3 regions of the Noviherbaspirillum sp. genome follow, and region 1 is predicted to be linked to each of the others. Evidence: predicted binding sites of a transcription regulator. Region 1 holds the regulator's gene; each other region holds the start of a gene.
The links. Region 1 encodes sigma-54, which starts transcription at its own class of promoters, with help from an activator protein. Its sites were predicted from a motif close to TGGCANGNAANCTGCTTT; they were not measured.
Positions count from the first base shown of each region.

Region 1 (11,825 bases):
CAGGTGTTGATCGAGGCCCGTATCGTCGAGGCTGACGACAAGTTCAGCAAAAATCTCGGCGCAAAGTTAGGCTTCAATGATGCACGAACACTGCGTGGCGGTGATTCAGGGTATCAAATCAGCGGGAATAACAGGCTCGCATTCACAGGAAATTATCTTGGGGTCGGTGAGACAACCGGGCAGGCGAGATTGACCGAGGGAAGCTATATACCGAATACGCAGTTCGTCAATTTGCCTGCGGGCGGTATTGGTGGATTGAATGCGGCTAGCATAGGAGTCAGCATCTTTTCAGCTGCGGCAAACCGTTTCCTTAATCTAGAGTTGTCGGCGCTCGAAGCGGATGGGAAGGGCAAGATCATTTCTAGTCCGCGCGTCGTAACCGCGGACCAGTTAAAAGCTTTAATCGAACAGGGCACGGAATTGCCATACCAAGTTGCTACCAGCAGTGGTGCCACTTCGATTGCGTTCCGTAAAGCAAATTTAAAACTTGAAGTTACGCCTCAAATAACACCGGACGGAAACATTATCCTCGACGTTGATGTGAATAAAGACAGTGTAGGCGTAGAGACCAGGGCTGGTTTTGCAATCGACACCAAGCATGTGAAAACACAAGTGTTGGTAGAAAACGGCGGAACGGTTGTGTTAGGAGGTATTTTCCAGCAAACCGAGCGTGAAACTGAGACGAAAGTGCCACTCTTTGGAGATATTCCGGTTGTTGGTAATCTGTTCAAGTCAAATTCACGGACGAATGACAAAACAGAATTACTTATATTTATTACTCCCAAAATTGTTGCAGAGCGGTTATCAGTACGTTGAATAAAAAAAGACCTTAGGGAAAATCATGAATCTTGTTAGAAATAAATTCTCGTTCGCTACTGTGGCGCGAATAGCGGTGGGCGCCCTATCAATAGCGATGCTCGCTTCTTGCGGTGGAGGAGGCGGCTCTCCGGGCGTCGCTGGCGGAGGAGGCAGTACTGGCACCACAAGGGAAGCAAAGCTCGCTTTAGCCGTTATTGATGGAAGTGGAGCGACAATTAGTACTCTGTCAGGCGGACAAAATGCGACTGCACGTGCAACTTTCTCTGATGGAAGCGGTGCACCGGTTTCGGGCGCAATTGTGACTTTTGAAGCGTCAGACGAGGCGCTACTGGAATTTACACCTGTTTCGAAATCCGCATTGACCGACAATGCGGGAGTAGCGGTGATTAACATCAAGCCGAAGACCTTTACATCAGCAGGCGCATTGACGATTAAAGCCAGTGCGATTAAAGGAACAGTTTCTGCAACGAGCTCGGCCAACATTGCTGTGGGTGCGGCGCCGTTGACGGTTGGAAATCTATCATGGAATCCCGCTCCAGTTGGGTCTTTGCCCGCGTTCAGCACTATTACGCTCAATGTGCCTGTAACTAGTGGTGGTCAGCCGGTTAGTACAGTGTCAGGACTGACACTGACTTCGCTATGTGTAGGTGATGGCGCCGCAACAATTGTCCCGGGTGCGGTTGTAAATGGCGTACAGATGGCGACATATACAAATAATGGTTGTAATCGCGGTACCGATACAGTCACAGCCTCCATCGGCAATTCCATGAAAACCATTTCGTTGAATGTGGATCCGGCAAACATTGGAACAATTCAATTCATTGGATCGGATCTTGCCGGGTCGTCGATTGTTCTAAAAGGTTCCGGAGGACTGGGGCGTAAAGAAGCAGCAATTTTGACCTTTAAGGTTGTAGATCAAAACAACAATGGGTTGGCTGGCGTAGATGTCAATTTCAGGGCTACTACTACAACTGGCGGACTTACCGTATTGCCTGCAAAAGGAACAACTGATGCAAGTGGCAATGTGACGACAACTGTATCCTCGGGCACTATCCCGACTCCGGTTCGTGTAATTGCAGAAGCAACACGCAATGGACGAATTATTAGTGGTTTGTCCGATTCCCTTACGGTATCGACAGGTTTGCCAATTCAGCGATTCATGTCATTTAGTGCAGACAAGTACAACATCGAAGGGTTGGAATATGATGGCGAAATAGCGAACGTTACAATTCGTTTGGCAGACCAATACGGTAACAAGATCGCTGACAACACGACGGTTAACTTTGTAACAGAAGGTGGGGCGATTGGCACATCTGCACAAGGCGCCTGCAACACGGTCGATGGTGGCTGTACGGTAAGGCTGCAGAGTCAACAATTCAAACCTGTCAACGGACGAGTGACTGTGCTTGCCTACGCTCAGGGAGTTGAGGACTTCGTGGATTCTAACGGCGATGGTCAATATTCCTGTGCCGTTGTCCGTGATGCTGACGGAAATGTGCCTGTCACCTATCGTCCTCTTGTTGATACATGCGTAAGCGGCGGAGAGCCACACACTGATATGGGCGATCCATTCCTGGATGCTGGTTCCTTGGCTAAGACTGCCGGCGTATCCGCAGGTACGCTTGACGGCAAATATGATGCAGTGAATGGTGATTTGCCTTTCCCATACAACAGCAGTACGTACAGTGCGAGCGGGAACGGCAAATGGGGAATTAACTATATCAGCCGCACTGCAGAGTTCGTGTTCAGCGGATCGTTCGCTACACTGATTCGGCAGGTTTGCAGCGCCAGCGGTTGCCGAGACTGGGCCCCTGCGGACGGCGATCCATCGATTATTCAAGGAGTGGGCGGCCCAGGTTGTTCGAGTAGAGAGTTGACGTTCCGTCTGATAGATGTAAACAACAATCCAATGCCAAACGAAACAAAAGTCGAAGCAGCCGATGCAAATAAGATTACGCCTCAAACGTTCTTTCCCGATAAAGTGCTCTCGACAAATGCAGTCGGAGGTACTTTCCATTCGGTCGTAATCAAAGCCAATGATCAGTGTGAACACGGCAACTTCTTAATCAAGGTGACAACACCAAAAGGCAATGGCAGTGCTTTTTCATTCCGATCGCAGTGACACGTAGCAATATATTTTTAGTGGGTCTCATGGGGGCCGGCAAGACAACCGTCGGCCGCGCCCTCGCAAAAAAGCTCAACAAGCGATTTGTAGACTCAGATCATGAAATCGAGGCGCGTACCGGCGCCTCGATTCCTTTGATCTTTGAAATTGAAGGCGAGGCCAGCTTTCGTCAGCGCGAGGCGGAAGTCATTCGCGACCTAACAGCAGAAGAGAACATCGTCCTTGCCACAGGCGGCGGTGCCATTCTCAAACAGGAAAATCGAGAATTCCTCAAAACCCGCGGCACCGTGATTTACCTGCGTGCCAGCGTCAATAGCATCTTGCATCGCACTGCGCACGACAAGAACCGACCGCTGCTGCAAACCGCCGATCCACGTCAGAAGATCGAGCAGTTGGCGCGCGAGCGGGAAGAGTTCTATCGCGAAGTTGCCCACATAATCGTGGAAACCGGGCGCCCTAACGTACAATTACTGGTTCAAGGCATCCTGGACCAGCTCGAAAGCGCTTCGGGCAACGATGGGCGGGACGATAAGACAGACCCCATTTCCTAGTATTCCCATGACGATGCAACAAACCGACCCGATAACGCTGCAAGTGGACCTGGGGGATCGCAGCTATCCGATCAGCATAGGACAATCACTGCTATCGCGCGGGGATTTGATCGCGCAGCACGTGCCGGGTGCGCGGGTCGCCGTCGTGACCAACACCACCGTTGCACCCCTCTACCTGGACCAATTGCACACCACACTTTCCGCGGCTGGAAAATCGGTCACCAGTATTGTCCTGCCCGATGGCGAGGAAGAGAAAAACTGGTCCAGCCTGATGAAGGTATTTGACGTACTTCTGGCGGAGAAATGCGACCGCAAAACCACGCTGGTGGCGTTGGGCGGCGGCGTGATCGGCGACCTGACCGGTTTCGCAGCGGCGACCTACATGCGCGGCGTTCCTTTCATACAGATACCGACGACCCTGCTGGCGCAGGTCGACTCTTCCGTCGGCGGCAAAACAGGGATCAATCATCCGCTCGGCAAGAACATGATCGGTGCGTTTTACCAGCCGCAGGCCGTGATCGCCGATACCGGAACACTGAAAACCTTGCCCGCACGCGAGCTATCGGCCGGGCTGGCCGAAGTGATCAAGCACGGGGCCATCATTGATGCTCCATTCTTTGATTGGATCGAATCGAATATCGACAAGCTGATGGCTAAAGATTCTGCCGCACTGGCCCATGCAATACGCCGCTCCTGTGAGATCAAGGCCGATGTCGTACGCCAGGATGAGCGCGAGGGCGGTCTCCGCGCAATTCTGAATTTCGGCCATACCTTCGGTCATGCCATCGAGTCCGGGCTTGGTTATGGCGAGTGGCTGCACGGGGAAGCGGTGGGGTGCGGAATGGTGATGGCAGCCGATTTGTCCCATCGCATGGGCTTCATTGATGCTGCGGCAAAAGCACGCGTCACATCTCTGGTAAAGGCCGCCAATCTGCCAGTCGTCGCGCCTGATCTCGGCGCCGATCGGTGGCTGGAGTTGATGCAGGTCGACAAAAAGAATGAGGGCGGCAAGATGAAGTTCATTTTGATCAAGCCGCTTGGAACGCCGGTGATCATGACGGTACCCGAGAGCGTGTTGCTTGAAACGCTCAAGGCATGCGTGTGATGAGAACCTCAATCGGCATGGCCGCATAAAATGAATCTCGAGGCGCATCTCGCACCGTATGCTGCCTTCTCCTCGGCGTCTCCCGGACGTCGCTTTCCCGAATCGACGCCGTCATCGCGCACCGAGTTCCAACGGGACCGGGACCGCATCATTCATTCCACGGCTTTTCGGCGCCTGGAATACAAGACCCAGGTATTCGTCAATCATGAAGGGGATTTGTTCCGTACCCGCCTGACGCATAGCATCGAGGTTGCCCAGATCGCTCGGTCGATCGCAAGGAATCTGCGGTTGAATGAAGATCTCGTCGAGGCGATCTCACTGGCTCACGATCTCGGGCACACGCCTTTCGGCCATGCCGGGCAGGATGCATTGAATGCCTGCATGAAGGACTACGGCGGTTTTGAACACAATCTGCAAAGTCTGCGCGTGGTCGATGAATTGGAAGAGCGGTACGGCGCCTTCGACGGTTTGAACCTGACGTTCGAAACGCGCGAAGGCATCCTGAAGCATTGCTCGCTGAAGAATGCAAAAAAGCTGGGCGATGTCGGTCGGCGCTTTATCGACAAGAAGCAGCCGACGCTGGAAGCGCAGCTGGCGAATCTGGCGGATGAAATTGCCTACAACAATCATGATATCGACGACGGTTTGCGGTCCGGCTTACTGACAACGACCCAGCTCGACGACATCGATTTTTATGCACGGCACCGCAAGGAAGTGGAAGCATCGTTTCCGGGTATCTCCGGGCGTCGCGCGATACATGAAACCATACGCCGCATGATCAATGCTCTGGTGATCGATCTTATCGATACATCACGCGCGCGGATTCAGGATGCCGAGGTGAAAACTGTTGATGACGTCCGCAACAGCACTGCACTGATTGCGTTTTCCGATGACATGAACACGGAAGCGGCGCTACTGAAGCGGTTCCTGCGTGACAATCTGTATCTCCATTACCAGGTCAACCGGATGACCAGCAAGGCGCGCCGCATCGTTCGGGAGCTTTTTGAAGCGTTCATGCAGGAGCCGCGTTTGCTGCCGCCGGACTATCAGGTCATGCAAGGCAACGAGCAGGAACGGTTGCAGTGGCAGGCGCGCAAGGTCGCGGATTACATCGCCGGCATGACCGATCGCTACGCCATGCGCGAACATCGCCGCCTGTTCCAGGTGGATGAAATTTAACCGCCGATTTATTCGAGCGCCCGCAGCGGATGCGCCCACTCCGGCCAGGCTGATTGGAAATAGCGATCGACGCTTTCGCGGGTAACCTCGTGAAGATGCCGCGGCTGCCATTGCGGCGCATTGTCCTTGTCGATCACCAGTGCGCGAATTCCTTCCGTCACTTCTCCCTGTTCAAAGCTTCGCCGCACCATTGTCCTTTCCATCCGCAGGCAATCCGCCAGGCTCATGCCGGCACCGCGGCGTAACTGCTCGAGCGTAACGCACATCATCAGCGGCGACCGTTTATGCATCGTCGCCACTGTTCGCTGGGCAAATGCATCATCATCTGCTGCCAGCGAGGCCATGATGGCGCGCACGTCATCGTGCTGAAAGTGGCGGTCGATCGCAGCACGGTTCCTGGCGAGTACGCTTTGGTCAGGCAGTGCATGCGATGCATACGGTTCGGCAAATCGTGCGACGCTCTCCCGGACATCGCTCACAGCGGATGTCTCCAACAACTGCAAAAGCGCCCCAATCTGGTCCGCAGGGATGAATACATCGGCCAGATCTGCATGGATCGCGTCGGCTGCGCCGATTGTTTCTCCCGTTATGCCGAGATAAACACCGAGCCTGCCGGGAGTCCGCGAAAGGAAGAAGCTGCCGCCTACGTCCGGGAACAGGCCAATGTTCACTTCCGGCATGGCCATCTTCGTCCGTTCGGTGACGATACGCATCCGGTTGGCAGGGCCGGCTTGTGCGATCCCCATCCCGCCACCCATGACAATCCCGTCCATCAGCGCTATATACGGCTTGGGATAGTGATGAGTCAAATGATTCAATGCATATTCTTCGGTAAAAAAATCCTCGATCAGCATGCTGCCGGATTGCGGCGTCGCCTTGCCGGCATCAAAGAAAAAGCGGATGTCCCCACCTGCGCAGAACGCCTTCTCACTCGTGCTGCGCACGACCACCGCGGCGATGGCCGGGTCGTCGCGCCACGACAGCAATACCTGCGTGAAGGCGCGAACCATATCAAGGGACAGGGAATTGAGCGCCCTCGGCCGGTCAAGCGTGATAAAGCCGATGTTGTTCCGGACAGCGGAAATAATGTGAGCAGTCATGATGAGGGTGTTTTATGTAATTGCAGCTATTTTATCGGCACCGTCCCGATGCTGCAGTCGTCCTGCGGACATTTGCAAAGTGCGGCCGCAACAGGAAAAGGGCGCAACCCGTGCGCCCTTTTCCTGTTGCCGATTGCCGCCTGAATCAGGCCGCCGGCAAGTCTTCCGTCATGCGCTTGATCGCCTCATGCTGGTGGTCCTGCATCTTGCCCTTGTACTTCAATACCTGCCTATCCAGCTTGTCGATCAACGAATCGATTGCTGCATACAGATCTTCTGCAAAGCTTTCGACATGGATTACATTGCCTCTCACGCGCAGATTGACTTCAGCTCTTTGCCTTTTATCTTTTTCAGAGGGTTTTTCGACTCCCAGAATCACCGCAACATCGATGACATGATCGAAATGGCGGAGTACCCGATCCAGTTTGCTTGTTACGTACTGGCGAATGGCTGGAGTCAATTCGAGATGTTGTCCACTGATCATGAGATTCATACAGCACTCCTATGGATAGTGTCGCTGGCGGTTCGCAACGTGTCCGCGTAGAGGACTACGCCGGAACACAGCAACGGATGGCAACTACAAAGGAACAACCTAGAGAGATTTTCGCAGATTGACAGGGGGGATTTTCAACGCTTCACGGTACTTGGCGACGGTTCTCCGCGCAACGACCATACCTTGTTCCCCTAACATATCCGCGATCTTGCTATCTGAGAATGGATTCTTGGGGTCTTCAGCTCCTATCAATTGTTTGATGAGCGCTCGTATCGCTGTCGACGAGGCTTCACCCCCTGCTTCCGTCGCGACATGGCTGCCGAAAAAGTATTTGAGCTCGAACATGCCATGGGGGGTCAACATGTACTTCTGTGTTGTCACACGAGAAATGGTGCTCTCGTGTAAACCCAGTGTATCAGCAATTTCACGCAAGACAAGGGGCCGCATCGCTACCGCGCCGTGCGAAAAGAAGTTGCGCTGCCGGTCCACGATCGCTTGTGCGACGCGCAAGATCGTGTCGAAGCGTTGACGCATATTCTTGATCAGCCATTTGGCCTCCTGGAGCTGCGAAGTAAGTGACCCCTCACCTTTACTTTGCTTCAGGATATTGGCATACAGGGCATTGACCCGAAGACGCGGCATGACATCATGATTCAACATGACCTGCCAGCCGTTCTTGGTCTTTTTGACAATGACATCCGGGACCACGAAGTCCGACGTATCGGAGGCGAACGCCGCACCGGGGTGCGGATTGCATTGCTTGATGATCGTCTGTGCCTCACGCAGATCTTCGTCGTCGCAATCCAGGATTTTCTTGAGCTTGTTGAAGTCGCGCTGGGCGAACAGCGTCAGATGTTCTTCGACGATCGTCAAAGCCCGGCGGCGCGTCACCAGCGGCACCTTCGGAAAGCGCCGGATCTGGATTGCCAGGCATTCCGATGGCGTGCGTGCGCCGACGCCCGCCGGATCGAAACTTTGCAGCATCTTCAGCGCCACCGACAATTCTTCAATCTCGATCCCGAGTTCTTCCGGCAGTCGCGCATGAATTTCTTCCAGCGGTTCTTCCAGGTAGCCGTTGTCGTTGAGCGCGTCAATCATCAACTCAAGCAGCGCGCGATCCCGCATTTCCCTTACCGATACCCGCATCTGTTCGAGCAGATGTTCGCGCAAGGTGGTTTCGTGCGCTTCCAGCTGGGGCCGCGCATCATCGTCCTCCGGCGCTTTCGAGGTGCGCGCCACATCGTCGAAGCTCCATTCCGCTTCGCCTGCAGCAGGCGTGTCCGCTCCATCGCCGCCTTCGAAGGGCCGGTCGGTGTCCTCACCGGCAGCCGATCCGGCATCGTTGGGTACGGGTGTATCCGGTTGGGTGCCCTGGGGGCTGATTGCACCGTCGGCCAGCAGGCGGATGGAATGATCCAGCGGATCATCGACGCGCTCGAGCATCGGGTTGTCCGACAAAATCTGCTCCAGCTCCTGATGCAGTTCAAGCGTCGACAATTGCAGCAGCCGGATCGATTGCTGCAGCTGGGGCGTCAGCGCCAGATGTTGGGAAATACGGAGTTGAAGGGTTTGTTTCATAGCAGCCGTGCTTCCATTACATGCGGAAGTGTTCTCCCAAATAAACGCGGCGTACCGATTCATCCGCGATGATGTCGTCCGGGCGGCCGCTGGCAAGCACAGCGCCCTGGTTGATGATGTAGGCACGATCACAGATGCCCAGTGTCTCCCGGACGTTGTGGTCCGTGATCAGCACGCCGATTCCGCGTTCCTTCAGGAAGCGCACGATCCGCTGGATCTCGATGACCGCGATCGGGTCGACGCCTGCGAAGGGCTCATCAAGCAGCACGAATCGCGGGTTCGTCGCCAGCGCACGCGCAATCTCGACGCGGCGGCGCTCGCCGCCCGACAGCGACAGCGCCTGGTTTTCCCGCAGCTTTTCGATCTGCAACTCGGCCAGCAATGTATTCAGTCGCTTCTCGATCGCCTGCCGCGACAACGGCTTGCCATTGTCCCGCTGCAGCTCCAGCACGGCGCGAATATTGTCTTCCACCGTCAGCTTGCGGAAGACCGATGCCTCCTGCGGCAGGTAGGACAGGCCCAGCACAGCGCGCCGATGAATCGGCAGGCGCGATATCGCGACGCCATTCAGATCGATCTCACCGGCATCGGAAGGAACGAGGCCGACGATCATGTAGAACGACGTCGTCTTGCCTGCGCCGTTGGGGCCGAGCAGTCCGACCACTTCGCCGCTTTCCACCTGCAGTGATACGTCACGCACCACTTGCCGGGTTCCGTAACTTTTCTGCAATCCGCGAACGACCAGGGTGCTTGCCATGTCACTGACCCTTGGATTCGGTGCGCGGCTGAATCACCGCCCTGATACGCCCGCTACCGTTCTTGGCGTTGCCTGCCGGTGCATTGTTGACGGTAAAAAACTCTGCCCGGCTATCGTAGGAAATGAATTCACCTTCGACTTCATCCGTCGGCTTGTTGCCTTCCAGGCGGCGAATTTTTGCGTTTGAAAACAACTTGACCACTTCTGCCTTGCCATCGTATTCGATGCGTTCGGCTTGACCTTCAACCCACAGATTCGGGCCGCCGTCACGTTTCTGGCGGAACGTCGCTACGCCGCCGGCGGGCGCAAGCAATGTTGCATATTGATAGCCTGCCGGGTCTTGCGTGACGACCAGTTTGCCTGCCTTCATGATCATGGTGCCCCTGGTCAGGACGACGTTGCCGCTGAAGGTATTGATCTGCTTGACGTCGTCATACGCCATTCGATCCGCTTCAACCTTGGTCGGCTGTTCCGAGTCGGCTTTCTCGGCATGGGCAGGAGGATTTACGCCCACGCAAAGCATCCAGACGGACAGGAGCAAAAAACGTTTCATGAAAAGAGTCTTTCTTAATGCCTCAATGTATACCGGTCTATCGTGCCGGGGCTTGATACGTGCCATGGACATTGCTCGAAAGCTGAAACTCGCGTGTCGCGTTATTGGCAATCATGCCCACGCCCGTCAGTCTTGATTGCCCCACGGTGATATCAACCGGTTTGTGCGTCTTGATCACGTCGTCGTCGGGCAATACAAGCAGATATTCCGACTCGGCATGCATCCGTTCCCCCGTCGGCGACGCAGGCCGATCCATCCGGACATTATCGTAAAGATGCACTTCGCTAACGTCACTCACGACCCGTGCGCGGTCCGCCCGCAACGTGATCGGCGGCTCTTCGCCCTGCCGCAGATTATTGACCACCGGCTTGACGATGTCATAGGAATCGTCCACCGGGTTATGCGTCATCCTTTCGCCCGCCATGTGATATTGCACGCCGCCGTCCTTGGACATTTTTACGTAATTGAATTTTTCCACGTAAAAATCAGGTTCGGTGCGCGTCACATTGGGTATATCTTCGCTGGCGGAGCGCCGCATGACTTCAAGCAGCCAAAAACTGCCGAGCGCCAATGCAATCATCGGCGCCATGATGACGAACAGGCGAAACCGCCTTGTCGAACGCGCTTCGTTCATTTCAGGTACGGCGCCAGCGCCGCCTCGTAATTTCCCTGCGCCTTCAGGATCAGGTCGCACAATTCCCGTGCCGCGCCGCGCCCGCCGAAAGCCTCGGTCACATAGTGCACGCGTGAACGCACCTCGATATGCCCGTTCGGAACGCTGGCTGCGAAGCCGACACGTGTCAGTATCGGCAGGTCGATGACATCGTCGCCGACGAAGCCGGTTTCATCCTCCGTGCAACCGGTATCCGCCAGCAGTTGCTTGAACGCCGCGTACTTGTCATGCACGCCCTGGTAAAGATGATGGATCCCGAGATCGGTCGCACGGCGCGCAACGATGTCCGACTTGCGGGCGCTGATGATTGCCGTCGCCACGCCGGATTGCTGGAGAAGCTTGATGCCATGCCCGTCAAGCACATTGAAGGTTTTGATTGCCTCGCCATCCGGTCCGTAATGGAGGCTGCCGTCGGTCAGAATGCCGTCAACATCGAAGATCATCAGTCGTACACCGGCTGCCCGGGCAACCAACTGGTCATTCATCAGATCACCTTGGCGCGGGTAAGGTCATGGATATGCAATGCCCCGACCAGCTTTCCGTTGACATCCGCGACCAGCAGCTGATTGATGCGGAATTGCTCCATGATCTCGACGGCTTCAACCGCAAGCTGGTCCGGGCCGATGGTGCGCGGATTGGCATGCATCACATCGGCGATCACGAGCTTCGTGAAATCCTGTACCTGTCCGATCAATCGCCGCAGATCGCCGTCGGTGAAAATACCGATGGCGCGATAGTCCTGGTCCACCACGGCAGTCATCGCCATGCCTTTCTGGGTGATTTCAAACAAGGCATCCGACAGCGACACGTCGGCCGTGACGGAGGGAATCGCGTTGCCGCTGCGCATGACGTCGCGAACATGGGTCAGCAGGCGCCGGCCCAGTGCGCCACC
Region 1 covers NZ_DAIUCO010000106.1:3,131-14,955, forward strand. The annotation lists gene pilQ (type IV pilus secretin PilQ) at 1-816, shown strand, start outside; gene V7080_RS13520 (Ig-like domain-containing protein) at 842-2,941, shown strand; partial or broken gene aroKB (bifunctional shikimate kinase/3-dehydroquinate synthase AroKB) at 2,971-4,600, shown strand; gene V7080_RS13530 (deoxyguanosinetriphosphate triphosphohydrolase) at 4,631-5,779, shown strand; gene V7080_RS13535 (enoyl-CoA hydratase/isomerase family protein) at 5,788-6,879, opposite strand; gene hpf (ribosome hibernation-promoting factor, HPF/YfiA family) at 7,025-7,372, opposite strand; gene V7080_RS13545 (RNA polymerase factor sigma-54) at 7,472-8,950, opposite strand; gene lptB (LPS export ABC transporter ATP-binding protein) at 8,967-9,707, opposite strand; gene lptA (lipopolysaccharide transport periplasmic protein LptA) at 9,709-10,260, opposite strand; gene lptC (LPS export ABC transporter periplasmic protein LptC) at 10,298-10,894, opposite strand; gene V7080_RS13565 (KdsC family phosphatase) at 10,891-11,418, opposite strand; gene V7080_RS13570 (KpsF/GutQ family sugar-phosphate isomerase) at 11,418-11,825, opposite strand, start outside.

Region 2 (8,225 bases), on a different contig from region 1:
GGGCAGCGGCCTTGGCCTGCTGGAGGAAACGGTAAAACTGCTTTTGCGCGGACGCCGACGGATTGGTGTTGTCGAAAACATCGCCGGCGATCAGCAGGCCGTCCACCTGCTCGGCAACGATGGTGTCGAGCAGCCAGTTCAGGAAGCACTGGTGCTCATAGGTGCGGTCGAAATTGTGCAGGGTCTGGCCAAGATGCCAGTCGGAGGTATGCAGGAAGCGCATTGTGTTGACTTTCATTGCCGACGGGATTGATGCCCGCGTGATGCGCGGATTTTACCAAGAGGCAGGTTCGTTCGGACGGGCATTATGATCGGCGCAACGCAAATCCACTCTGCTATGATCGCCTGGCCGTGGCCGGCACGGAGCCTGGAACATGATGCCTGGACGACAAATGCGCAGGAAGATGATGATTTTCATAACCGCAGTCGTGGTGGGAGTGCCCGTCGCGGTGGTACTGGCAGGACAAATGAATTTGCTTTCCGGCACATCGCCTGGCGATCTCGGTGTACGCAACGGGATGCTGAAGGCACCTGGCCCGGATACGCAGAATGTCGTATCCAGCCAGGCTTCACTGCATCCGCATCAACCGAACCACGTCATCGCTCCACTTCAGTTTTCCGGCGACCCGTCCGCGGCCTTCGCGAAGCTGAAAAAAATTGTCGCCGGCATGGACGGAGCAACCGTCGTGGTGTCGGAACCCCGATATCTACGGGCGGAATTCCGGACGAAGTGGCTGCGATTTGTCGATGATGTGGAATTTGTTGTGGACACGGGCGGCGGTGTCATTCATATGCGCTCGGCGTCGCGGCTTGGGCGGCGGGACTTCGGCGTGAATCGCGCCCGGCTCGAAGCGGTGAGGGCGGCATTCGATGCGACATAAATTCGGCAATGCCGTGCGGCTGGCGCTGGCCGCAGCATGCCTTTCGCATCTGTCCGTATCCGCGATGGATGCCGCATGCCGGCATGACGGCGCCACCAGCCCGCTCGGTAACCGGATCGCCGACCTTGCCGTCCGCGAACATCGTGAATTCGGCGGGCATCGCATCGATGCGAACGGTTATCTGGTTCGCTTCGGCGCGGTGGAGTCGGAAACGGAATTGTTGCTGAACCCGGAATCAGGCCGCCGCTCGGCGGAAACACCGGGGCGCTTCGCCTGGCGGCGTGTATGGGAATACTGGGTGACGCTCAACAGGAAGGTCCCGGGCGAGACTGCCGACCGCAAGATCGTATTTGTACCCGGCCTGCTGGATGATCCGGCGTCGCAGGCGCCGGCCAGGGAACAGGCGCTCGGCACCTTGCTCCCGGAACTGGACAAGCACCAGGGTGCCGCCGGTACTGCGCTGCGTGAGGCGGCCGTGCGTGCCGCCCTGAACGACTCGCCCTGGTCCGCAGCCTTCATTTCCTACCTGATGCACCACGCCGGCCTCGCGGAACAGCAGTTCCGCTATTCATCGACGCATTCGTATTACATCACGCCTGCCTTCGAGTCGATGCAAAACTACGCCTACCATGCCTGCGACCCGCATCGCGCGAGACCGCGCGTGGGCGACTTGCTGTGCTATTCGCGCAGCAATCCACCCTTGAAAAGTTTTTCGGCGTGGCAGGCGGCGGTCAGGGCGGCCGGTTTTATCACCGCATCGCATTGCGACGTGGTGGTTGAGGTTGACATCCCGGCCCGCAAGTTCGACACCATCGGCGGCAATGTGATGCAGTCGGTAACGCGGCGGACGTTGAAACTGAATGAAGCCGGTGTGCTGTCACGCAGTCATCGTGTCATCGAAACCGGCCGGTCCAGCGAAACTGATTGCTCCCTGCGGCAGAAATGCCGCCGTCAGGATTTCAACCGCCAGTATTGGGGCGTGCTGCTGCGCTTGAAATGATTCCGCAAACACGACGGCACGGCGTTTTATTCCCACCCGCGCGATCGCTCTTTTCGGGGTTGATTTGCTTGCGTACGTTGTCGAAAAACCTTACATGTGCAAGCGATTCGCTCATGTTCAAACCTGCGCCGTGACCGAAGTCATTGATGTTGCACGAGAAAATAATCTATCGATCGTTGGCACCGATATTGCTAAGAGAGAACTGTTGCACAAATCTCAACCACTTAGCCCAAGAAGATGTGCTGCTTGGACTCTATCCAACCGCTTTTCAGAATCGATATGAAAAAATTAATCTCCTCTGCAGTGTTTTCCATCGCAGCCTTGGCTGCCGGCGCTGCGCAAGCCATCCCATCCCTCAGCTTCATCATTGATGGCGATACGTTCAACAATCCGTATTCGATTACGAATAATTCGACTGGCGGGGAAACAGTAACCCGATTCAGCCTCAATCTCGGGACCATCCCATCCGGCGGCCCATACTGCTTCGATACCGCCAACGGCGGCCCCTGCAATCCCAGCCCTCAAAGCCCAACTCCGTTTTCGGCAGTCGGTGCTACAGGCACCACGACAGGTCTGATCGCGCCGGTTATCGTTGCCGACGGTGCGCAGATCCTTGATCTGTTTTTCAATGATTTTGATTCCGGCGAAACATTCAGCTGGAATATCGATATCGACAGTGCAAGCACATTCTCCACATTCGGCAATGATTTGATCGGTGCAACCGCATTCGTCGACTTCTCGAATGGTCAGCGTCTGATCGGTTCGCTCTTCGCCGTCGCCGGCAACCCGGATGCTTCCCAATTCACCGTCACTGGTATCGTTCCGACCACCGGTGTTCCGGAGCCAAGCACAATGGCATTGATGGCGCTCGCCGGCCTGGCTTTCCTGCGCCGCAGGAAGGTCTGAGTCCGGAACGCTTTCCCGAACGGGAATTGGTTCTAAAGTAAAAAGTGCCGCGTTGATCGCGGCACTTTTTCATTGGGCACCGTGGTTGCCGGTCAACTGCAGCAGCAGTAGTCAAACACCCAGATAGCCCACCAGTTGCTCCGGCGATGCCATCAGCGCCGCGGATTCACCTTCAAGCACGATCCGGCCCTTTTCCAGCACGACGGCAAGATCGGTGTGCGCCAGTACGGCCCGGTAGTTGCGATCGACGATCAGGGTACTGATACCTGTTTCGCGGATCTGCGAAATCACCCGCCAGATTTCCTTCACGACGAGCGGTGCAAGTCCCTCAGTCGCTTCATCCAGAATCAGCAGGTCGGGATTTGTCATCAGCGCACGGCCGATCGACAGCATCTGCTGCTCGCCGCCTGACAATTGCTGGCCGCCGTGGTCAAGCCGCTCCTTCAGCCGGGGAAAGGTATCGAGCGCCCTTTCGAAGGTCCAGTCGCGGCGACCGGACGGACCCGGCCGGGCGCTCATGATCAGGTTTTCACGCACCGACAGGTTGGGGAAAATGCCGCGGCCTTCCGGCACATATCCGATCCCGAGACGGGCCATTCTTTCCGGCGCCTGCCCCGTCACATCCCTGCCATGCCACACAACCTTGCCGGATGCAGCGGGAACGAAGCCCATGACCGATCGGATCATCGTCGTTTTGCCCATGCCGTTGCGGCCCAGCAGGCCGACCGCCTTGCCGGCCGGGATCTGCAGGTTCACGCCCTGCAGGATGTGGCTGTCGCCGTAATAGGTGTTCAGTGATGTGATCTGCAGCACGATGGAGCCTTGGTTCAGGTATGGGCATCGCCCAGGTATGCGACGTGGACCGCGGGGTTGTTGCGGATCTGTTCCGGGGCATCGCTGGCGATCACCTCGCCGTTGACCATGACGGTGATGCGGTCGGCGACGCGGAACACGGCATCCATGTCATGCTCGACCAGCAGCACGGCATGGGTCTGCTTCAGGCGTGCCAGCATGTTGAGCATCCGGTCGGTTTCTTCCGCGCCCATGCCTGCGAGGGGCTCGTCAAGCAGCAGGACACGCGGGCGGGTCGCCAGGCACATCGCGATCTCGAGTTGTCGCTTGCCGCCGTGGCTCATGCTGCCGGCATTTGCATGGGCGGCATCCGCGAGGCCGGTCGCTTCCAGTGCTTCATGCGCGATGTCATTGCTGGCAGCGCATTCGCGCGCCGATTCCCAGATATTCCACGGACGCTGCAAGGCAGCCTGCGCCGCCAGGCGGCAGTTTTCCAGCACGCTGAACGTCGGGAAGATGGTGGTGCGCTGGTAACTGCGGCCGATCCCAAGCCGCGCACGCCTTGGCTGGGGAAGCCGGGTGATATCCTCGCCGGCGAGCTGGATGCTGCCTGCCGATACCGGTATTTCGCCCGACAGCATGTTGATCAGCGTTGATTTTCCGGCACCGTTGGTCCCGATCACAGCATGGACCTGGCCGGCATGCAGGCTCAACGTCACCTTGTCCACCGCCGTCAGGCCGCCGAAGCGGCGCGTCAGGCCGGAAGCTTGCAGCAGAGCAGGGGCGTGCGTCGGGTTCATTTCTTCTCTCCATACGGACCGGCTTTTCCGCGCGCCGGCTTCCTGCCTACCGCATTGGCGAACCATTGTCCGATGCCGATCAGGCCGTGCGGCAGAAGGGCGACGAACAAGATCATGGTCAGTCCGAGCGTCAGTTGCCAGCGATGCGCGAACGCGCCGAAGATCGCTTCCGAGGCATAGAACTCCTTGAGCAGCACGAAAGCGACTGCGCCAATGACCGCGCCGCGGAAGCTGCCGAGACCGCCGAGGATGATCATCAGCAGCACCGCTCCCGATTCATGCCAAGACAACATTTCTGGGTTCACGAATCCGGTTTTCGTCGCTTTGATAAATCCGGCCAGCCCGGCAAGCATGCCCGCGATGACGAAGGCGGCGAGCTTGTAGTAATAGGTATTGAAGCCTGCGGCCCGCATGCGCTGCTCATTGACCCGGATGCCGGCGAGCGCGTGGCCGAAGCGCGAACGCTCGAGCATCGCCAGGAATCCATAGGTGGCCGCCAGTGTCCCCAGCGCGAAAAAATACAGGTGGCCGCTTTTGTCGAGGTCGATCAGCGTCTTGCCGCCGACTTCGAGGGCCGGCCTGAGCGTGAGGTAGATGCCGTCGCTGCCGCCGCCGATCGGCGTATCGTGGACCACGAAGTAGGCCATCTGGGCGAAGGCCAGCGTCACCATGATGAAATAGACACCCTTGGTACGCAGACTGAGTGCGCCCACGGCGAGCGCATAGACGCCAGCGCCCAGAACGGCGAGCGGCAGCAGCACGGCGATCGAGCCGGCGGCCGCATCCGGCGACAGCCGGGCGGTGACGTAGGCGGCAATGCCGAAAAACGCTGCATGCCCGAGGCTGATCAGCCCGGCCTTGCCGACCAGCAGTTCAAGGCTGAGGGCGAAGATTGCGTAGACGATGATCGTCAGTGCCAGGTCCTGCATGTAGGACGAGAGCACCGAAGGCAGCGCCGCCATTGCGGCGAGCACGAACACCGGGGCGAGCCAGCCCAGGCTGGAGCGCCGGGGCGTGCCGATGCGGGTGGCGGCGAGGGAAGTCGTGTTCATGTCAGTAGCCTTTGCTCTTCAGGCCTTCCGGACGCCAGATCAGGATCGCGGCCATCAAGAGGTAGACGCCGATGCCGCTCAATTGCGCGAAGAAAACCTTGCCGAAGGTGTCGACGAATCCCACCAGAAGCGCGGCGATCAGCGCTCCGGTAATGGATCCGATGCCGCCGATCACAACGACCACGAAGCAGATGATGAGGATATGGCCGCCCATGCCGGGATACACCGACGTGACGGGCGCGGCGATCATGCCGGCCAGCGCCGCGAGCGCGACGCCGGCGGCGAAGACGGTGCGGTAGAGCAGCCGGATGTTGATGCCGAGGCCGCGCACCATGTCGCGGTTGCTGGCGCCGGCCCGGATCATCATGCCGAGCTTGGTACGGTTGACGACGTAGTAGAGGCCGATCGCGACAACCAGGCAGGCCGCCGAGGCGAACAGGTTATAGATCGGATACGTCATCACGCCGCCCAGCGATATGCCGCCGGAAAGCCAGTCGGGCGCCTTGACGCCGTGTACCTCATTGCCGATCAGGATGCTGCGGCCTTCCTCGAACACCAGGATCAGCGAGTAGGTCATCAGGACCTGCTGCAAGTGATCGCGCTGGTACAGGTAACTGAAAAATACCCATTCGAGGAGGTAGCCGAAGATGGCCGCCAGCGCCACGCCGGCCAGAAGTTGCAGGATGAACTGGTCGCCGAAAAGCGGCGCGAGCGAGAAGGCGAGATAGGCGCCGATCATGTAGAAGCTGCCATGGGCGAGGTTGATCACGCCCATGATGCCGAAGATGAGTGTCAGTCCGCTCGCCACGAGGAACAGCAGCAGGCCGTACTGGATGGCGTTCAGGCACTGGACGAGGAAGGTTGGGAAATCCATGGGGCTTGTTGCCGGGTTAGTTGATGTGCGGCGGTCGGGTCAGCATCCAAACAGTCTCCCGCCGCACCGGGAGCATGGATTCTATTGCAGACAGTAAGCCGGAATTCCGCAGGGTGCGCCGGTCGCACCCTGCGAACTAAGGACTCGTCGTCGCCGGTATTACATCTTGCAGCCGCGTGCAGGATCAGCCAGCGATTTGATCGCAACGCCTTTCACTTCGTTGTTCTTGCCGTTCACCTGACGCAGGTAGATATCCTGCACCGGGTTCTGGGCAGCCGACAGGCTGAAGGTGCCACGCGGGCTGTCGATCTTCGCCTTGCGCATCGCTTCCTGCAACTGGTCCCGCTTGCTGATATCGCCATTGACCGCCTTCAGGCCCGTCGCCAGGAGCTGCGCCGCGTCGTAGCCTTGCACCGCGTACACATCGGCATTCGTCTTGAATGCCTTGGCAAACGCGAGCCGGAAAGCATTGTCGCGCGGGGTGTTGAGGTTGTCGGCGTAGTGCAGCGTGGTCAACATGCCTTGCGCCGCCTCGCCCTGCGCTTCCAGCGTGCCATCGGTCAGGAATCCGGGTCCGTACAGCGGGATGGTCTTGTTCAGGCCCGCCGCGACATAATCCTTGACGAACTTGACCGCGCCGCCGCCGGCGAAGAAGGCGTACACCGCATCCGGCTTTTGCGACGCGATCTGTGTCAGCAGGGCCTGGTATTCCACGTTGGGGAAGGGCAGCGTCAGATTGTCCGACACCTTGCCGCCGCCTTTTTCGAATCCCTCGGTGAATCCTTTGACGGATTCGTTGCCTGCCGCGTAGTTCCAGGTGATCGTCATCGCCCGCTTGTGTCCCCGCTCCGCGGCGACCTTGCCCATCGCGAATGCAGGCTGCCAGTTGCTGAAGGAGGTGCGGAAGATGTTCTTGGCGCACATCGCGCCGGTAATCACGTCCGCCCCGGCGTTCGGGACGATGAGCAGCGTGCCGGTTTCACGCGCCACCTTGGCCATGGCCAGCGCGACGCCGGAGTGCACGGTGCCGACCAGCACATCGACCTGGTCGCGCTTGATCAATTTGTTGACGTTGTCGGTTGCCTTCGCGGGATCGGATTCGTCATCCACCTTGAAATACTGGACTTCCCGGCCTGCCAGCTTGCCGCCCTGTTCGTCGACATGCATCTTGAAACCGTTTTCGATCATTGCTCCGAGGTTGGCGAAGGTCCCGGTGGCGGGCAGCATGAAACCGACCTTGATGGGGGCGTTGTTCTGCGCGGCGGCCTGTCCGGCCGCACCGAGGGTGGCGACCGCCAGTGCGGCGACGGTTAGCTTGAAAGTGGTTTTCACACATGTCTCCTTGCTTGTTGTTGGTAGGTACTTTACATCGAACGCAAAATAAAGCCGGCAACCGCTTTCATGGTGGCTTCAGGCTGGTCGCGGTGCGGCGAGTGACCGCAGTCCGGAATGACGACGAGTTCCGCCTGCGGTACCTTTCTCCGGATGCCGTAAATCTGTTCCAGGGTGCCATACTCATCATCGGCTCCCTGGAGGGCCAGTACAGAGCAGACGATGCCCGGCAATTCGGCCTCAATATTCCATGCCCGAAATGCCGGGTCAAGCCAAATGTCGTTCCAGCCCCAGAACGCCGAATCGACGTCGTCATGATAGCGTGCCAGACGCTCCCGCACGCCCTTGTGAAGATAGGCTTCGCGGGCCTCCCGGATGCTGTCGATGGTCAGATCCTCGACGAAGATGTGCGGCGCCGCCACCGCAATCCCGCTGACGCGTCCCGGGAACCGGGCGGCGTACAGCAGGCTGATGGACGCGCCGTCGCTGTGGCCGAACAGAAACGGCTTGTCGAGGCCGAGCCGGTCGAACAGGGTGGGCAGCACGTCATGCGCCTGCTGGTGCATGAAGTCCACCGGCCAGCGCTCT
Region 2 covers NZ_DAIUCO010000221.1:774-8,998, forward strand. The annotation lists partial or broken gene sbcD (exonuclease subunit SbcD) at 1-223, opposite strand, end outside; gene V7080_RS20225 (DUF1499 domain-containing protein) at 408-881, shown strand; gene V7080_RS20230 (DUF2272 domain-containing protein) at 871-1,881, shown strand; gene V7080_RS20235 (PEP-CTERM sorting domain-containing protein) at 2,161-2,787, shown strand; gene V7080_RS20240 (ABC transporter ATP-binding protein) at 2,899-3,600, opposite strand; gene V7080_RS20245 (ABC transporter ATP-binding protein) at 3,615-4,379, opposite strand; gene V7080_RS20250 (branched-chain amino acid ABC transporter permease) at 4,376-5,431, opposite strand; gene V7080_RS20255 (branched-chain amino acid ABC transporter permease) at 5,433-6,305, opposite strand; gene V7080_RS20260 (ABC transporter substrate-binding protein) at 6,465-7,604, opposite strand; gene V7080_RS20265 (alpha/beta fold hydrolase) at 7,670-8,225, opposite strand, start outside.
Region 2: a site for sigma-54 is predicted at 2,059-2,076, ahead of V7080_RS20235 (PEP-CTERM sorting domain-containing protein). Genes of this name have one in related genera too.

Region 3 (11,825 bases), on a different contig from region 1:
ATCGCCAACGGCATGGAAATTCTCGACCGGGCACTCGCATCCGGTGCGAAACAGATCGATGGCGACACCGCCTTCAAACTGCACGATACCTATGGCTTCCCGGTCGACCTGACCGCCGATGTCTGCCGCGAGCGCGGCGTCACGGTGGACGAGGCGCGCTTCAACGTGCTGCTCGGCGAACAACGCCAGCGTGCGCGCGAGGCCGGCAAGTTCAAGATGGCGCAAGGACTGGAATACAGCGGCAGCGCCACGACTTTCCACGGCTATGAAAAGCTGATTCACGACACCGCCCGCGTGACCGCGATCTATGTCGACGGCACGGCGGTGGAACAGGCCAATTCCGGCGACGACGCGGTCGTGGTGCTCGACCATACACCGTTCTACGCCGAGAGCGGCGGCCAGGTCGGCGATACCGGCGAACTGCGCAATGCCGCTACCCGCTTCCTGGTCGAGGACACGCTGAAGATCCAGGCAGACGTATTCGGCCATCATGGGCGAGTGGTCGAAGGTTCGATCAAGGTCGGCGATGTGATGAACGCCAACGTCGATGCGGAAAAGCGTGCCAGGACAGTACGCAATCACAGCGCTACCCACCTGATGCACAAGGCGCTGCGCGAAGTGCTCGGTTCGCACGTGCAGCAGAAGGGCTCGCTGGTCAATGCCGATCGCACGCGTTTCGACTTCGCGCATAACGGTCCGCTCACCGACGAGCAGATCCGCAAGGTGGAAGCCATCGTCAATGCCGAAATCCTTGCCAACCATGCGACGCAGGCCCGCGTGATGGCGATCGATGAAGCGCAGAAATCGGGCGCGATGATGCTGTTCGGCGAAAAATACGGCGACGAAGTGCGGGTGCTGGACATCGGCAGCAGCCGCGAACTCTGCGGCGGCACGCACGTGCAGCGTACCGGCGACATCGGTTTGTTCAAGGTCGTCGCCGAGGGCGGCGTGGCTGCCGGCGTACGCCGTATCGAAGCGGTGACCGGCGACAATGCGCTGGCCTATCTTCAATCGCTGGAATCGACCGTCAACCAGGTGGCAGGTACGCTGAAGGCGTCGCCATCGGAAATTTCCGCCCGTATCGGCAGCATGCTGGACCAGGTCAGGGCGCTGGAAAAGGAGCTTGCCGCGGCCAAGGGCAAGCTGGCGTCCGCCCAGGGCGACGAACTCCTGGCCGAAGCGGTCGACGTCAACGGCATCAAGGTGCTGGCCGCGACGCTGAACGGCGCCGACGTCGCGACGCTGCGCTCCACCATGGACAAGCTGCGCGACAAGCTGAAAACCGCGGCGATCGTGCTGGCGGCCGTCAATGACGGCAAGGTCAGCCTGATCGCCGGTGTCACCGCTGATGCGACATCGAAAGTGAAGGCCGGCGAACTGGTCAACTTCGTTGCCCAGCAGGTAGGCGGCAAGGGCGGCGGCAGGCCCGACATGGCGCAAGCCGGCGGCACCGATCCGAGCGGACTGCCGAAGGCGCTCGGCGGCGTGGCCGGGTGGGTGCGCGAGCGCGCATGATTCTGACCTGAATGACCTGAGCGGGAGCTCCTGTATGGATTATCGATATTGCCCGATGTGCGCCGCCCCTCTCGTCGAGAGGGCCGATGCGGGCGAAGGCGGCAAGACCCGCCTCGCCTGTCCGGATGGTCACTGGACGCATTGGGACAATCCGCTGCCGGTTCTGGCGGCGCTGGTGGAAGTCGAGGGCCGCATCCTGCTGGCGCGCAACGCGGCCTGGCCGGAGAAGGTGTTCGCGCTCATTACCGGATTCATGGAACGCGGCGAGACGCCGGAGCAGGGCATCGCACGCGAGCTCAAGGAAGAGACCAATCTCGACGCCGATGAGGTCAACCTCATCGGCGTCTATGAATTCATCCGCAAGAACGAGCTGATCGTTGCCTACCATGTAAAAGCCTCCGGCGAGATCCGGTTGTCGGAAGAACTGGTCGATTTCCGGCTGGTCGCGCCGGAAAAGCTGCGGCCATGGCGGGCCGGAACCGGTTATGCGATGGCGGACTGGATGCGTGCCCGGGGCTTGCCGGTGGAGTTTCTCGACTGGCCCGCCTCCTGAATTCCGGTCTCCTTGTTGCGACGCACCAATGCGTTCCGCTTTGGGGTAGAATCGCTCGCTCCACTAGCGTTGCTTCTTTTCGGGAACACCAATATGGAATTTGATAAAGAGCTCGACGCACGCGGCCTGCATTGTCCGCTGCCGATTCTGAAGGCCAAGAAGGCGCTTGCAGAAATGACAAGCGGCCAAATACTGCGCGTGGTGGCAACCGACAAAGGGTCGGTGCGTGACTTCCAGGCGTTCTCCAAGCAAACCGGCAACGAATTGCTTTCCCACAGTGCCGACGAGCGCGAATTCATTTTCTTCATGAAACGCAAGTAAAGTCGCCGGCTTTTCTACCCCGCCAGCGTCATGTTTTGTGCTAGTGCAATGCGCCATGAAATAAAAGCCGCATGCTCGGCAAGGCATTGAATTTAGATCCTTTTCTCCAATTGATTTTTCGCTTTTTACATCAATTTAGTGCATACTCTCAAACGTCAAAAAGAACGATCGTGCTAAATTTTGGCATGCTTGCAGAATCTCTCATATAATCCCTGTCTTATTTACGTTTACGTCAATCTTTTTCCAAAGGCATAGCTATGAAAGTCTTGGTTCCTGTCAAACGCGTGGTGGACTACAACGTTAAGGTTCGCGTCAAATCCGACGGATCGGGCGTTGACATCGCCAATGTAAAGATGTCAATGAATCCATTCGACGAAATCGCGGTGGAAGAAGCAACCCGCCTCAAGGAAGGCGGCAAAGTGACTGAAGTCGTTGCCGTTTCCTGCGGCGTGACACAGTGCCAGGAAACCCTGCGTACCGCGATGGCGATCGGCGCCGACCGCGGCATCCTGGTCGAGACCGACGCCGAACTGCAGCCTTTGGCGGTAGCAAAGCTGTTGAAAGCGCTGGCTGACAAGGAACAGCCGCAACTGATTATCCTCGGCAAGCAGGCCATCGACGACGATTGCAACCAGACCGGCCAGATGCTGGCGGCGTTGCTGGGCTGGCCGCAAGCGACCTTCGCTTCGAAGGTCGTCATCGAAGATGGCAAGGCGACAGTCACGCGCGAAGTTGACGGCGGCCTGGAGACCCTGGCATTGCAGTTGCCGGCGATCGTCACTACCGACCTGCGCCTGAACGAGCCGCGTTACGTAACCCTGCCGAACATCATGAAGGCGAAAAAGAAGACGCTGGACGTGGTCAAACCCGCCGATCTGGGCGTCGATGTCGCCCCGCGCCTGAAGACCCTCAAGGTTTCCGAGCCGCCAAAGCGTTCCGCAGGTATCACCGTGCCGGACGTTGCGACGCTGGTCAACAAGCTCAAGAACGAAGCGAAAGTCATCTAAGCATTTTTTGAGCGGCGCGACGGCTTTGCCGCGCGGGCTCATCAACCTACAGGAAAAATCATGACCGCACTTGTAATTGCAGAACACGACAACGCTTCGCTCAAGGGAAGCACACTGAATACCGTCACGGCCGCAACCCAATGCGGCGGCGATGTCCATATCCTGGTGACCGGCCAGAATTGCGGCGGCGCCGCGGAAGCCGCTTCCCGCGTCGCGGGCGTGGCCAAGGTTCTGGTCGTTGACGCTGCGCAGTTTGCCGACGGCCTGGCGGAGAACGTCGCCGAGCAGGTGCTGGCCCTTGCCGGCAGCTATTCACACATCCTCGCGCCCGCGACCGCCTTTGGAAAGAACGCGCTTCCGCGTGTTGCCGCCAAGCTGGATGTCGGCCAAATCTCCGAGATCACCAAGGTTGTTTCGCCCGATACCTTCGAGCGTCCAATCTACGCCGGCAATGCGATCGCCACTGTGCAATCGGCCGACCCGGTCAAGGTCATCACCGTCCGGACCACCGGTTTCGACGCCGCACCGACCGGCGGATCGGCCGCGGTCGAGACGGTAACGCCAGTCGGCGATTCCGGCAAATCCGCGTTCGTCTCCCGCGAGATCGCCAAGTCCGACCGGCCGGAACTCACCGCCGCCAAAATCATCGTGTCCGGTGGACGCGGAATGGGCTCCGGCGATGCATTCAAGATCCTCGAACCGCTCGCCGACAGGCTTGGCGCCGCCATGGGCGCATCGCGCGCCGCGGTCGATGCCGGCTATGTCCCGAACGACTGGCAGGTCGGCCAGACCGGCAAGGTCGTCGCGCCCCAGCTGTACATCGCCGTAGGTATCTCCGGTGCGATCCAGCACCTCGCCGGCATGAAGGATTCGAAGACCATCGTGGCCATCAACAAGGATCCGGAAGCGCCAATCTTTTCGGTGGCGGATTACGGCATTGTCGGCGACCTGTTCGAGCTGGTGCCGCAACTGGTTACCGAACTGGGTTGACCCGGCCGGCAATCATCAGTAATAAATCAAGATAAATCGTTGTAGGGAAGGCGGGACCATTCGTGGTCCTGCCTCTTTTCTGGAGCCTTGAATGAGCTACGTCGCCCCGTTGAAAGATATGCTGTTCGTCATGAACGAACTGGCCGGACTGTCCAAAGTGAATGCCTTGCCCGGCTGTGAAGACGCCAGCCCGGAAACGGTGGAGGCGGTCCTGGAGGAAAACGCGAAGTTCTGCGCCGAAGTGGTTGCGCCGCTTAACTTTTCGGGCGACAAGGAACCCAGCTTCTGGCATGACGGCAATGTCACGACCAGCAAGGGCTTCAAGGAGGCGTTCAAGGCATTCGGCGAGGCGGGATGGCAGGGTGTCCAGCATCCGGTCGAATTCGGCGGACAAGGCTTGCCCAAGCTGGTGGCGACCCCCTGCATCGAAATGCTCAATTCAGCAAACCTGTCGTTCGCACTTTGCCCGTTGCTCACCGATGGCGCCATCGAAGCGCTGATGACCGCAGGCACCGACGCGCAGAAGCAGACTTACCTGGCCAATCTGATCTCCGGCAAATGGACTGGCACGATGAACCTGACCGAGCCACAGGCCGGCTCCGATCTGTCGCTTGTGCGTACCCGTGCGGTGCCGCAGGGAGACGGCACCTACAAGATCTTTGGTACCAAGATTTATATCACCTATGGTGAGCACGACATGGCGGAAAACATCGTCCACCTGGTGCTTGCGCGGACTCCGAATGCGCCGGAAGGCGTGAAGGGTATTTCGCTCTTCATCGTGCCGAAGTTCCTGGTCAATGCCGATGGCTCGCTCGGCGCGCGTAACGATGCGCACTGCGTATCGATCGAACACAAGCTCGGCATCAAGGCGAGCCCGACGGCTGTCCTGCAATTCGGCGACCACGGCGGGGCGATCGGCACGCTGGTCGGCGAGGAAAACCGCGGCCTGGAATACATGTTCATCATGATGAACGCCGCCCGTTTCGCGGTCGGCATGCAGGGCGTCGGCGTTGCCGAGCGCGCTTATCAAAAGGCGGTGCAGTACGCAAAGGAACGGGTGCAATCGCGGGATCTGACCGGTTCCCCCGGCCCGGTCACCATCATCCATCAACCGGATGTGCGCCGCATGCTGATGTCGATGCGGGCACAGACGGAAGCTTCACGTGCATTGTCATACGTCACTGCAGCTGCCTTCGACGCTGCGCATCATCATCCGGACGAAGCGACGCGCAAAACGAACCAGGCGTTCTACGAATTCATGGTGCCCATCGTCAAGGGCTGGTCCACCGAGATGTCGATCGACGTCACGTCCACCGGTGTGCAGGTGCACGGCGGCATGGGCTTCATCGAAGAGACCGGCGCCGCGCAGTATTACCGCGATGCCCGCATCCTGACAATCTATGAGGGCACGACCGCCATCCAGGCGAATGACCTCGTCGGCCGCAAGACGGTACGCGACGGCGGCGCAACGGCGAAAGGCATCCTCGCGCAAGTCCGGCAGACCGAGGAAGAACTGGCTTCCTATGGCGCCGGCGACCTGGCTGCGATCCGTAACCAGCTGGCTGCCGGGTCCAGGGCGCTGGAGGATGTTGTCACCTACGTTGCCACCAATGTGAAGTCGGATATCAAGGGCGTGTTTGCAGGCAGCGTGCCGTACCTGAAGCTTGCGGGCATCGTACTGGGCGGCTGGCAGATGGCCCGCGCGGCCCTGATTGCGGAACGCAAGCTGAAGGCAGGCGAGGGCGATGCCGGGTTCTATCAAGCGAAAATCACAACCGCACGCTTTTTTGCCGAACACATCCTGTCCCAGGCCTCGGGTTACCGGGCAGCGATCGTGGAAGGCAGCAGCGGCGTGCTGGCACTGACGGAAGAACAGTTTTAAGAGCCGGTTGCGATAGGTAAAGGCAGTTCCGGCTGCCCTTTTTCATTCATTGCACCGTATCGAGCCGATCTAACGCAGGCGCCCGATGTAGGTTCGGTCGACATGTTCGTCCGGCGAGTGTAATGCCGACTTTTCGCCCTGTGCCTGAGGCGTTCCGAGCGGCGGCACCGCCGGGTTGCCGAAGCGCGTCATCAGCGGTACCTTGGGCGGACTGCGGACAAACAAACCGTCATTGCCGAAATAGATTTCTTGCAGCTTCTCGCAGATCACGTGCACGTCTTCCGCCGGCGTTTGCAATGCCAATTGCAATGCCACTTGCAATACATGCCGGCAATACGCCGGATCCGTCCGCATGTACTCGATATCCGTGATCCGTCCGCTTTGCCGGCGCAGGATGACATGCAAGCGTCCCATCAATGCAAATGCCTGGTTCTCCAGGGCCGCCACGGTCGTTTGCTGGTGCGCTGTCATAACACATGCTCCCCATGCTGTTCGATATCCAATCCTTCCCGTTCTGACTCGGCGGTGACGCGCACACCGACCATCAGATCGACGACAGCGAGTATGAGCCCTGTCATGACGCCGGCGTAGATCGTCGTTGCGACGACGCCAATTGCCTGCTTTAAAAGGTCTCCTTCAGCGCCACCGATGCCTTTGACCGCGAAAATGCCGGTCAGCAGTGCGCCGACAATGCCGCCTATTGCATGCACCCCGAAGACATCGAGTGAATCGTCGTATCCAAGCCGTGATTTCAACGAGGTTGCTCCCCAGTAGCACGCCGCGCCGGCAACCGCTCCGATGCAGAATGCGCCGTTGACTCCCACAAATCCCGAGGCCGGCGTGATCGCCACCAGGCCGGAGACCGCACCGGACACAAGACCCAATACCGATGGCTTTCCGCGGCGTGCCCATTCAGCGCCCATCCACGCAAGCGCACCCACTGCGGCAGCCACCTGTGTCACCAGCATCGCCATGCCTGCTCGTCCATCCGCGGCGCCGGCGGAACCGGCGTTGAAACCAAACCAGCCCACCCAGAGAAGCGACGCTCCGATCACCGTCAATACGAGGTTATGAGGCGGCATCGGTTCCTTGCCGAAGCCAACGCGCGGCCCGATGATGATTGCGGCGACCAGGCCCGAAATTCCGGCATTGATATGAACCACGGTACCGCCGGCGAAATCGAGTACCCCCATCGCCGCCAGCCAGCCGGATGGGTCCCATACCCAATGCGCGACCGGCGCATAAACGACGAGCGACCAGAGCGATACGAAAAGAATCAGTGCCGAAAATTTCATGCGCTCTGCGAATGCGCCGGTAATCAAGGCTGGTGTGATGATGGCGAATGTGAGCTGAAACAGCATGAACACACTTTCCGGAACCGTCGGCGCGATATTGTGCACGGTCAGCTTGCCGGCTTCCTTCATGAATGCCAGACCCTGCAACATCATCCGGTCGCCGCCGCCAAGAAACGCACTTCCCGGCGAAAACGCAAGGCTGTACCCGATCAGGACCCATAGCGCGGTCACGACGCAGGCTGCCGCAAAACTATGCGCCGCGGTCGTCAGCACGTTTTTCTTGCGCACCATGCCGGCATAGAAAAGCGCCAGACCGGGAATGGTCATCATCATTACCAATGCAGTCGACGTCAGCATCCATGCCGTATCGCCGGCACTGATGGTAGAGGCGTCGACCAGGGTCGGCTTGGTAAGGGCAGGAGCAGGGGCGTCCACGGGTAACGAAGCGACGCTGCTCTCGGCTTTTAGCGCTGCCGGCGCAGTGCTGCCCGGTCCGAAGCCTGCGGCAGTCTCATTTGACGGCACCATGACCTCGACCAGACCCGAAGGATGCTGTGGCGACCCGGGCTGCTCCGCCCGGGCGAGCGTAATCGTCAGGCAAAACAGCAGGCCGGTAAATGTGAGTAACGCAGAGGCGGCACGCATCTTCATGAAAACTCCCATTGGCGATTGATGAAATAGGCGCGATCGCGCATATGTTTCATCAATGCACTTTTTGTGCCATGCAGCAATAGGCTAAAACCTGGAAGAAAATCGCCGAATGGTCGTTTTTAGATTGCAATTGCACCAATCTGGTGTTGCAAAGGAGAAATTTGTGCGTGGGTGCGGTGCCGGAAAGAAGGCAACCGCTACTTGATGATCAGCCGAACGAGCCGCCGGTATAAAGGAGGTCGAATGTGCGAGCAAGCGTGGCGATGAAGACAGTTGCACCGACCGCGGTCGTCAGCACCAGAAGCACCGCGAGAGGCCAGCGGGAGGCAGACTGCCTGCCTGAATGGAGGTTGTGTTGCGCATCCCATTTTTCGTCCGGCGTCAGGCCGATAACGAGGGCTTCGATGAAGCCGGCAAAAACGGACACCGGAAACAACACCAGGTGCACCCAAGCCCACATGTCCTTTTTGCCGTACAGATAAAAACGATGAAAGCCCAGTCCGCCGAAAAGGAATGCCAGCAAGGTGGCAAGGGTTTTGTTCTTGTGCGATGTATTCATGTTTAAAAGAGGTTTGCTTTCCTTGTAGGCTGGCTAGTGTGCACGAGGGCTGGCAACTAGGCAACGAAATGCAAATGGCCAAGTCGCATGGCGTTCTGCGATCCATCCCTTCTTTGTCGCCAACCCGGTTCGAGGTTGCTGGGGGCGTCGTAACCAGCTATAATTGCCGGCTTTTCCGTGTTCGAACACTTTTTGGAAACATTATGGTCGTTATCCGTTTATCCCGTGCCGGCGCCAAGAAGCGCCCTTTCTTCAACATCGTTGCAACCGACTCGCGCAACCGCCGCGACGGCCGCTTCATCGAGCGACTCGGTTTCTATAACCCGGTTGCTTCCGGCAAGGACGAAAGCTTCCGCATCGCTCAGGACCGCCTGGCGCACTGGCAGGGCGTGGGCGCGCAGCTTTCCCCGACAGTGGAACGCCTCGTGAACCAGTCCGGCAAAAAGGCTGCTGCGTAATAACGCTTCCTTCAGCCTGTTTCGACGTTGTCGCGCAAGACCGCTTCCGGGGTCGACATCCCCGATGACCTTGTACTGGTCGGGCATGTGACCGGCGCCTATGGCATACATGGATGGGTCCGTATCCGGCCCTACTCTTCAGATGCTGACGCAATGTTGCATGCGACGACATGGTGGCTGGACAAGCCTGATCTGCGCGACGTCGACATGATGCAGGCAAAGATGCATGGAGAAGATGTTGTCGCAAGGCTGATGGGTGTAGCGGACCGCAATGCCGCCGAAGCGCTGAAAGGCGCCACAGTCCAGGTTCGACGCAGCCACTTCCCGGCGCTGGAAAGCGACGAGTTTTACTGGATCGACCTGATTGGCCTGAAAGTACAAAACCTCGATGGCGAATCGATGGGCGAAGTCAGTGATCTGATGGACAACGGCGCGCATCCCATACTGCGGGTCACCGCGCCTGCCGTTGAAGGGGAAAAGCCAAAAGAGTGGTTGATTCCCTTTGTTGATCAGTTCGTCAAAACCGTCGACCAGGCGGAAAAAAGAATTACGGTGGACTGGGGGCTGGATTATTAAGCCTCCGGCATTCGGAAAAGGACGGCGCAATGCAATTCGATGTCGTGACGCTCTTTCCGGAAATGTTCGTCGCCATCACGCAGTCGGGGATCACCCGACGCGCATTCGAACAAAAGAAATGTGAACTGGCGCTGTGGAATCCGAGGGATTTTACAACCGACAATTACCGGACCATTGATGACCGTCCTTATGGGGGTGGGCCAGGAATGGTCATGCTGGCGAAGCCGCTCGAATCCGCAATCAATGCGGCGAAAGCGCGCCAGTCGAAGCAAGGCTTGCCTGCGCCCCGGGTCGTCTATCTGTCGCCGCAGGGCCGGCCGTTGACTCATGATCGGGTAATGGCAATGACGGCGGAGCCGGGATTGGTATTGCTCTGCGGTCGTTATGAGGCAGTGGATCAGCGTTTGCTGGATCGTTGCATCGATGAAGAAATCAGCCTCGGCGATTTCGTCCTCTCCGGTGGCGAACTGCCGGCGATGGCATTGATGGATGCGGTAATCCGGCAATTGCCCGGTGTATTGCACGACGACGCATCCGCCGTGCAGGACAGCTTCGTCAATGGTTTGCTGGACTGCCCGCATTACACACGGCCGGAGATTTACGAGAATGTCACGGTCCCTGCGGTATTGATGAGCGGGCATCATGTGGAGATCGAAAAGTGGCGGCGCGAGCGAGCCCTTGAGGCAACTTGGCGCAAGCGCCCCGATCTGATCATCCAGGCACGCACCGCAGGATTGCTGTCGCGGGCAGATGAAAGATTTTTGAGCAGTTTGCAGTAAAGCGCGGGCGAAGCAGGATGTTTCGCCTGTATTTGTAACCCCATCCTCTGTCGGGCAATAAATTTAACATGCGCCGGTACGATGGTTTCAGGAGCTGAAAATGGATCTGATCCAACAACTAGAGCAGGAAGAAATTGCCCGTCTCGGCAAGAATATTCCCGACTTCGCACCAGGGGACACGGTCGTCGTCAACGTCAACGTCGTCGAAGGTACGCGCAAGCGTGCACAGGCTTACGAAGGTGTCGTGATTTCCCGCCGCAACCGTGGCTTGAACTCGAACTTCATCGTTCGCAAAATTTCGTCGGGCGAAGGTGTTGAGCGTACCTTCCAGCTGTATTCCCCGCTGATCGCCTCGATCGAAGTCAAGCGTCGTGGCGATGTGCGTCGCGCCAAGCTGTATTATCTGCGTGAGCGTTCCGGTAAATCGGCGCGTATCAAAGAGAAGTTGCCGAACCGTCGCGCCGCAACTGCGCAAGCTGCCGAGTAAACCACGGCATAGCGTCACGAAAAGGGCACCGATGGTGCCCTTTTTGCATTCATTCGAAACAGTTGACGTCCATGCATGCACGCACATGCGTGGATAACCTCCATAGGAAAACGCTTGTCCAAACTGATTTTTGACCCGGAATCACTTCCTGTTGCATCCGTTGCGGGGGAACCGGCGTTGCCGGACGAACGACTGTCTGCCGATTGGTTGCGCAGCCGTTTTGCAACTCCACCCGGCTGGACACCGGAGAGCACTGACGAACACTGGCTCCGCAAGTCCGATGCATCGCCTGTTCCCGCGGCAGTCCTGCTGCCGATCGTGATACGTGAAGACGGGCCTACCATGCTGCTGACGCAGCGAACAGCCCATCTGCACGACCATGCCGGCCAGGTGAGTCTTCCAGGAGGGCGGGTCGATCGGACCGACAGTTCCGCCACGGATACGGCGCTGCGAGAAACTGAGGAAGAGGTCGGTCTGCATCGCCGGCACATCGAGGTAGTGGGTACCCTGCCTGATTACTTCACCGGCACCGGCTTTCGCATCACGCCCGTCGTGGCGCTGGTGCAGCCGCCATTTGAATTGCAGGCCGATACATTCGAAGTGGCTGAAATCTTCGAAGTGCCACTGGCCTTCCTGATGAACGGGCAGAATCATCAGCGGCGCATCATCGAACTGCCCGATGGGGCAGGGTGCCGCACATTCTACTCAATGCCCTATGGCCGTTTTTTCATCTGGGGTGCCACCGCAGGCAT
Region 3 covers NZ_DAIUCO010000086.1:5,349-17,173, forward strand. The annotation lists gene alaS (alanine--tRNA ligase) at 1-1,515, shown strand, start outside; gene V7080_RS11910 (NUDIX domain-containing protein) at 1,550-2,068, shown strand; gene V7080_RS11915 (sulfurtransferase TusA family protein) at 2,162-2,389, shown strand; gene V7080_RS11920 (electron transfer flavoprotein subunit beta/FixA family protein) at 2,647-3,396, shown strand; gene V7080_RS11925 (electron transfer flavoprotein subunit alpha/FixB family protein) at 3,457-4,386, shown strand; gene V7080_RS11930 (acyl-CoA dehydrogenase) at 4,478-6,268, shown strand; gene V7080_RS11935 (hypothetical protein) at 6,338-6,739, opposite strand; gene V7080_RS11940 (ammonium transporter) at 6,736-8,208, opposite strand; gene V7080_RS11945 (TM2 domain-containing protein) at 8,423-8,773, opposite strand; gene rpsP (30S ribosomal protein S16) at 8,977-9,231, shown strand; gene rimM (ribosome maturation factor RimM) at 9,259-9,807, shown strand; gene trmD (tRNA (guanosine(37)-N1)-methyltransferase TrmD) at 9,837-10,586, shown strand; gene rplS (50S ribosomal protein L19) at 10,687-11,073, shown strand; gene V7080_RS11970 (CoA pyrophosphatase) at 11,149-11,825, shown strand, end outside.
Region 3: a site for sigma-54 is predicted at 8,269-8,286, ahead of V7080_RS11940 (ammonium transporter). Genes of this name have one in related genera too.